2 linked regions of the Pseudolabrys taiwanensis genome follow. The protein of the gene in region 2 interacts with the protein of the main gene of each other region in a pairwise test. Links are inferred from orthologs where the notes say so. Each region holds a gene or a part of one and is shown on either strand. Other genes may lie near its edges. The genes, in order: pheT and secD.

Region 1 (3,365 bases), 2.5 Mb from region 2 along the record:
GTGTTTCCGCTGTGGCAGCGGCCGACCGAGGCGCTGGCGCGCGACATGATCGCCGGCGGGCTGGAGGCGCACCTGGCCACGGTCGATTTGAAGAAATTGCCCGCCGATTTTGCCGGCAGGCGCTTCGACGGCGCGCTGCTCGCGGCGCTGCCGGATGACGCCGATCCGTGCGGCGAGAACGGCGAGTTTCACACCTGCGTCGTCGCCGGGCCGATGCTGTCGCGGCGGATCGCGGTGACGGTCGGCGAACGCGTCGAGCGCGACGGATTCGCGTATGCGGACCTCGTCCCGTCATCCTGAGGTGCGAGCGAAGCGAGCCTCGAAGGATGAACGGCCGGGGCCGTCGCCCTTCGAGGGCCATGCTTCGCATGGCCGCCTCAGGGTGACGGGTCTAGGTCAAGCCCTCAGCACGCCGCCGGTGCGCTTGCTCACCTCAGCGACGATCTTCTGACCGAGCGCGTCGATCTCCGCGTCGGTCATCGTCTTCTCGCGCGGCTGCAACGTCACGGCGACGGCGATCGACTTCTTGCCGGGCTCGATGCCCTTGCCCTCGTAGACGTCGAACACGGCGACATTGGTGATCAGCTTCTTGTCGACGTTCTGCGCGCTGCGCACGATTTCGGCGGCCTTCACGCCCGCATCGACGAGGAACGCGAAGTCGCGCTCGACCGGCTGGAACGGCGACAGCTCGAGCAACGGCTTGGCGCGCGTCGCGCGCGCCTTCGGCTCGGGGATCGCCTCGAGCAGCACTTCGAACGCGACAAGCGGACCTTCCGCCTTCAGCGCCGCCAGCGTGCGTGGGTGCAGTTCGCCGAAGTAACCGATGACGTTCTTCGGGCCCATCTGGATGGTGCCGCTGCGTCCCGGATGGAACCAGGCCGGTCCGCCGGGCACGATCTGCAACGCCGCCATCGGCGCGCCGGCGGCCGCGAGCACGGCGAAGGCGTCGGCCTTGGCGTCGAATGCATCGACAGATTTGGCCGGCAGCGACCAATGACGGCCGATGCCTTCCGGCTTGGCCAAAGCGTGGCGCAGACCGGTCGCGGCGGTGAACTGATCCTCCGGCTTCTCGCCCTTGAAGATTTGGCCCACCTCGAACAAGGCGACATCGTTGAAGCCGCGGTCGGCATTCTTCTGTGCCGAGGCGATGAGGCCCGGCAGCAGGCTCGGCCGCATGTCGGAGAGTTCGGCCGCGATCGGATTGGCAAGCACCAGCTCCGCCGCGCCGCCGCCGAACAATTCCGCCTCGCGCTTCGACACGAACGACCACGTCACCGCTTCGGTCAGCCCGCGCGCTGCGAGCGCGCGCTTGGCCTTACGCGTGCGGTTCTGGATCGTGGTGAGCACCGGCTTGCGCGCATGTTCGCCGCGCGGGAACGGCGTCGACGGCACCTCGTCGACGCCGACGATGCGCACCACTTCCTCGACGATGTCGGCGCGGCCGTGCACGTCGGGACGCCAGGACGGCACCGCGACTTTCACCTGGTCACCCTGGCCGGCTACGAAGAAGCCGAGCCGCTCCAGAATGCGGCGCACCTCCGGGAACGGCACCTTGAGGCCGGACAGGCGCGGAATCTCCGACAGCGGGAAGTCGATCAGCCGATCCTTCGGCGCCGGATCGCCGGCAACGACCGCCTCGGACGGCTCGCCGCCGCACAGATCGATCACCATCTGCGTCGCCAGATCGAGGCCCGGCAGCATGAACGCCGGATCGACGCCACGCTCGAAACGGTAGCGCGCGTCGGTGTTGATGCCGAGCTTGCGCCCGGTCTGCGCGATGTTGATCTCGCTCCACAGCGCCGACTCGATCAACACATCGGTCGTATTCTCGTCGCAGCCCGACTCCTCGCCGCCCATGATGCCCGCGAGCGATTCCACGGCGCGCGCGTCGGCGATCACGCACATGCCCTGGTCGAGCGTGTAGGTCTTGCCGTCCAGCGCCAGCAACTGCTCGCCGTTCTGCGCGCGGCGCACGGTGAGATTGCCGGTCACCTTCTTGGCGTCGAACACATGCAAAGGCCGGCCGCGGTCGAAGGTGATGTAGTTGGTGATATCGACCAGCGCATTGATCGGACGCAGGCCGATCGCAGTGAGACGCTTCTGCAGCCACTCCGGCGACGGGCCGTTCTTGACGCCGCGCACGAGACGCAGGCCGAAGGCCGGGCACAATTCGGGCGCTTCGATCGTCACCTTCACCGGGCACGGATACGTGCCTTTGATCGGCTTCGGCGCGTTCTGTTTATAGGTACCGATCATCGCGGCGCCGAGATCGCGCGCGATGCCGTTGACGCCGGTGCAGTCGGGACGGTTCGGCGTCAGATTGATCTCGATCACCGCGTCGCCCAGGCCGAGCACTTCGGCGAAAGGCGCGCCGATCGGCGCATCGGCCGGCATTTCGATGATGCCGCTATGGTCGTCGTTGAGGCCGATCTCCGCACCGGAGATCATCATGCCCTGGCTTTCGACGCCGCGGATCTTGCCGACCGACAGCGTGATGTCCTTGGCCGGGATATAGGTGCCCGGCAGGCCGAGCACGGTCTTGAGGCCGGCGCGCGCGTTCGGCGCGCCGCAGACGATCTGCAGCGGCGCGCCCGTGCCGTTGTCGACCTTGCAGACGCGCAGGCGATCCGCGTTCGGATGCTGCACGGCTTCGAGGATTTGCACGACCTTGAAGGGCGCGAACTCCTTCGCCTTGTCCTCGACGGCCTCGACTTCGAGGCCGATCATGGTGAGCTTGTCGACGATTTCGTCGAGCGACGACGTCGTCTCCAGATGGTCTTTGAGCCAAGGCAGGGTGAATTTCATTCGACTACCAGAAGTACAGAACGGGCAACGTGATGACGACAAGCATGGTGATGATGATGGCAGCGCGCACACACAGCGCATAAAGCTCGCGCCGCAGCAGCAATTCCGAACCGATCCCCGCCAGACCCGTGTCGACGCCCAGGTCGCGCGGGCCGAAGATCGTCAAACAACGCAGGCAGCCGACGGCGAGGATCAGATAGACCGCCATCTCGCCGACGATGATGGCCTCTTCAAAACGATGGTTCGCGACCAGCGGCGCGATCAAACCAAGGCCGGCGATCATCATCGACACGTGAGTGAGCAACCCGGTCGCTTTCGCGTCGATATTCTGCAGCGCTTCCGAGATCGGCGTCGGAATCGACTCTTCGTGCCGGCGGATGCGCTCGGGATAGTTCTTGACCGCGGCCTCGTCCCAATTGCGCGTGATCGCACTCAGCAATGGACGATCGAACCACCAAGCCATGACATTACTCCATCAGGATCGTCACGGACTGAGGCCGCCTGCCAATGTCGGGAAGTCGAGCGGACGGAAACCGTAGTGATTGAGCCAGCGCACATCG
Region 2 (3,290 bases):
TGCTGTCTTTGGACGCCGGGCCGGTCAGGGCGTCGGTGCCCCGGCCGACGCCGAGATAGATGAGGATCGGCGACGCGATGAACACCGAGGTGTAGGTGCCGACCAGCACCACGCCGAACAGCATGGTCGCGGTGAAGGAGTGGATGGCCTGGCCGCCGAACAGGAACAGCGCCAGCAAGGCGAGCGACACCGTCAAGTGGGTGATGACCGAGCGGGACAAGGTCTGATTGATCGCGCCGTTGAGCAGCTCCGGCATCGGCATCTTCTTGTAGCGCCGCAGCATCTCGCGGATACGGTCGTAGATGACGACCGTGTCGTTGAGCGAATAGCCGAGAATGGTCAGCAGCGCCGCGATGCTGGTCAGATCGAAGTCGATCTGCGTCACCGACATGAAGCCGATGGTCAGCACGATGTCGTGCACGTTGGCGATCATGGCGCCGAGCGCGAACTGCCATTCGAAGCGGAACCACAGATAGATCAGGATGCCCAGGATCGCGAGGCCGAGACCGATCACGCCGTAGGACAACAGCTCGCCCGACACGCGCGGACCGACGACCTCGACGCGCCGGTACTCGACGGAGTCGCCAAGCGCCGTGCGCACCTTCTGCACCGCCACCTGCTGCGCGGCATCGCCGCCCGGCTGCTCGGCAATGCGGATCAACACGTCGTTCGGCGCGCCAAACTCCTGAAGCTGCACCTCGCCGAGGCCGAGGCCGCCCAGCGTCGTGCGCATGCCGCCGAGATCGGCCGCCGCGCCCGACTTGGTCTGCACTTCGATGAGCAGGCCGCCCTTGAAGTCGATGCCGAAGTTCAGGCCGTGGAAGAAGTAGAGAGAAATGGCCAGGATCGAAGCGATCGCCGAAATAGGAAAGCTTATGCGCCTGAAGCGCATAAAGTCGAATTTGGTGTCGTCCGGAACGATACGAAGCAGGCGCAACGGCAGCTCCCCTTAGATCGGAACGCTCTTGGGACGCCACCAGCGTACCCAATAGGCGACGATGAGCCGCGTCAGCGTGAAGGCGGTGAAAACCGTGGTGAGGATGCCGATGCCGAACGTCACGGCGAAGCCGCGCACCGGGCCCGTGCCGATGTAGAACAGCACGGCGGCGGCGATGAAGGTCGTGATGTTGGAGTCGAGAATCGTCGCCAGCGCGCGCGAGAAGCCCGCATCGATGGCGTTGATCGGCGTGCGCCCCGCCCGCACCTCTTCACGGATGCGTTCGTAGATCAGCACGTTCGAGTCGACCGCGATGCCGACGGTGAGCACGATGCCGGCGATACCGGGCAAGGTCAGCGTGGCGTTGAGCAGCGACAGGATGCCGAAGATCATGGCGACGTTGACCGCCACGGCGATGTTCGCGAACAGGCCGAACAGGCCATAAGTCACGAGCATGAAGATGATGACGAGCGCGGCGCCGACATAGGACGACAGCTTGCCCTTGGCGATCGAATCCTGGCCGAGGCCGGGACCGACGGTGCGCTCCTCGATGATGGTCAGCGGCGCCGGCAGCGCGCCGGCGCGCAACAGAATCGCCAGGTCGTTGGCGCTCTGCACGGTGAAGTTGCCGGAGATCTGCCCGGAGCCGCCAAGAATCGGCTCGCGGATCACCGGCGCCGAGATCACCTCGTTATCGAGCACGATGGCGAAGGGCTTGCCGACGTTCTGCTGCGTCGCCTCGGCGAACTTGCGCGCACCCGACGTGTTGAAGCGGAAGCTGACGATCGGTTCGGAGGTGCGCTGGTCGAAGCCCGGCTGCGCGTCCGTCAGATCGGCGCCGGAGACCAAAACGCGCTTCTCGATCAGATAAGGCGTCTTCGGCTGGCCGGTGCTGCTGTAGAGCAGATCGTCATCCGGCGGCACGCGGCCCTGCGCCTGCTCGGCCGGGATCGAGGTGTCCACCATGCGGAAGTCGAGCTTGGCGGTCTTGCCGAGGAGTTGCTTGAGGCGGGTCGGGTCCTGCAGGCCCGGGACCTGCACCAGGATGCGGTCGGTGCCTTCGCGCTGAATCAAGGGCTCGACGGTGCCAAGCTCGTTGACGCGGCGCTCGATGATCTGGATCGACTGATCGACCGATTGCCGCACGCGCTCGATGATCGCCGGCTCGGTGACGGTGAGCCGGATAAGGTCGTTGTCACGCGTGATGTCGAGGCTGCTCTGGCCGGTCGCGCTCAGGATACCGCCGAGCGGCTGCGACAGTGTGCGCAGCTTGGTCAACGCCTGATCGACGCTGGCGGCATCGCGAACGCGCACTTCCACGCTGTTGCCGCGCACGGCAAGGCCGGTATAGCCGATGCGGCCGTCGCGCAACGTGCGGCGCACGTCGTCACGCAGCGACTCAAGCTTCTCGCGCCGGACGGCCTTGCTGTCGACTTCCAGAAGGATGTGCGAGCCGCCTTGCAGGTCGAGGCCCAGCACGATGTGGCGCTGCGCCCACTTCGGCCAGCTCTCGACAACCGAAGACGGAAAAAAGTTGGGCACGGCAAACAGGCAGACGACGAGCGCCGTCAGAACGATCGCCGCCGCCTTCCACCGGGTAAAATATAACATGACGTCTCGACTTCGATTGAAGAACTACGAGGAAGCCGCTCAGCTCGCCGCGGCATCCTCTTTCACGGGCTCGCCCTTGGAGCGCACGTCGGTGAGCATCTGCCGCATCTGCCGAATCTTCACGCCGTCGGCGATTTCGATCTCGACCTGATCGTCGTCGATCACCTTGGTGACCTTGCCGACGAGACCGCCATTGGTGATGACGGTGTCGCCGCGGCGGACATTCTTGACCATTTCCTGATGCGTCTTCACGCGCTTCTGCTGCGGACGCAGGATCAGGAAGTACATGATCACGAAGATCAGGACGAATGGCAGGAGCGACATGATCATGCCGCCCTCGCCGCCGGCGCCCCCGAACAGCGATCCCTGGGCAAAAGCGGGCGTCGTAAACATCGTTGGAGATCCTCGTTCCGGTTCTGGCCGTGCCGCGCCGGCCGGGCCTAAAACCCGCCGCCACCGCCTAAATTTGCGCGGGACTATAACCGCCGCCCGGTCAAAAGCAACGCCGCACGGCCCTGCCAAAGCCGCCGATTGGGGCCTTTTCCAGGCGCCCTTGCCGTCCACACCCCCCGCCCGCTAAGAGCAGCGTCATTCTCGAAAGAATGTCCCCATGGCCAAGTCGAAATCCTCCAAATCGAAGCCTAAAGCGGCGCCCAAGGCGTCCGCCAAGCAATCCGCCAAGACGTCCGCCAAGCCTGCCAGCAATGGCAAAGCCGATGCTCTGGCCAGCGCCGACGTGCTC

The links.
Region 1: the proteins of secD (region 2) and pheT interact in binary tests that used the Escherichia coli proteins (3 or more experiments, as listed by UniProt). The link is inferred for Pseudolabrys taiwanensis from one-to-one orthologs.

The regions. Positions count from the first base shown.
Region 1 is NZ_CP031417.1:3,771,921-3,775,285, forward strand. What follows is about bases 102-3,151. They hold pheT (phenylalanine--tRNA ligase subunit beta), read right to left. Parts: upstream 2,806-3,151; coding sequence 397-2,805; downstream 102-396. Other genes in these bases: DW352_RS17900 (Dph6-related ATP pyrophosphatase), read left to right, coding at 102-300; DW352_RS17910 (hypothetical protein), read right to left, coding at 2,810-3,151. Outside these bases: more of DW352_RS17900, read left to right, coding at 1-101; more of DW352_RS17910, read right to left, coding at 3,152-3,268; pheS (phenylalanine--tRNA ligase subunit alpha), read right to left, coding at 3,290-3,365.
Region 2 is NZ_CP031417.1:1,252,975-1,256,264, forward strand. The notes cover bases 250-3,224. They hold secD (protein translocase subunit SecD), read right to left. Parts: upstream 2,549-3,224; coding sequence 950-2,548; downstream 250-949. Other genes in these bases: secF (protein translocase subunit SecF), read right to left, coding at 250-892; yajC (preprotein translocase subunit YajC), read right to left, coding at 2,588-2,941; DW352_RS06025 (ATP-binding protein), read left to right, coding at 3,159-3,224. In the rest of the region: more of secF, read right to left, coding at 1-249; more of DW352_RS06025, read left to right, coding at 3,225-3,290. UniProt on the Escherichia coli protein: Part of the Sec protein translocase complex. Interacts with the SecYEG preprotein conducting channel. SecDF uses the proton motive force (PMF) to complete protein translocation after the ATP-dependent function of SecA.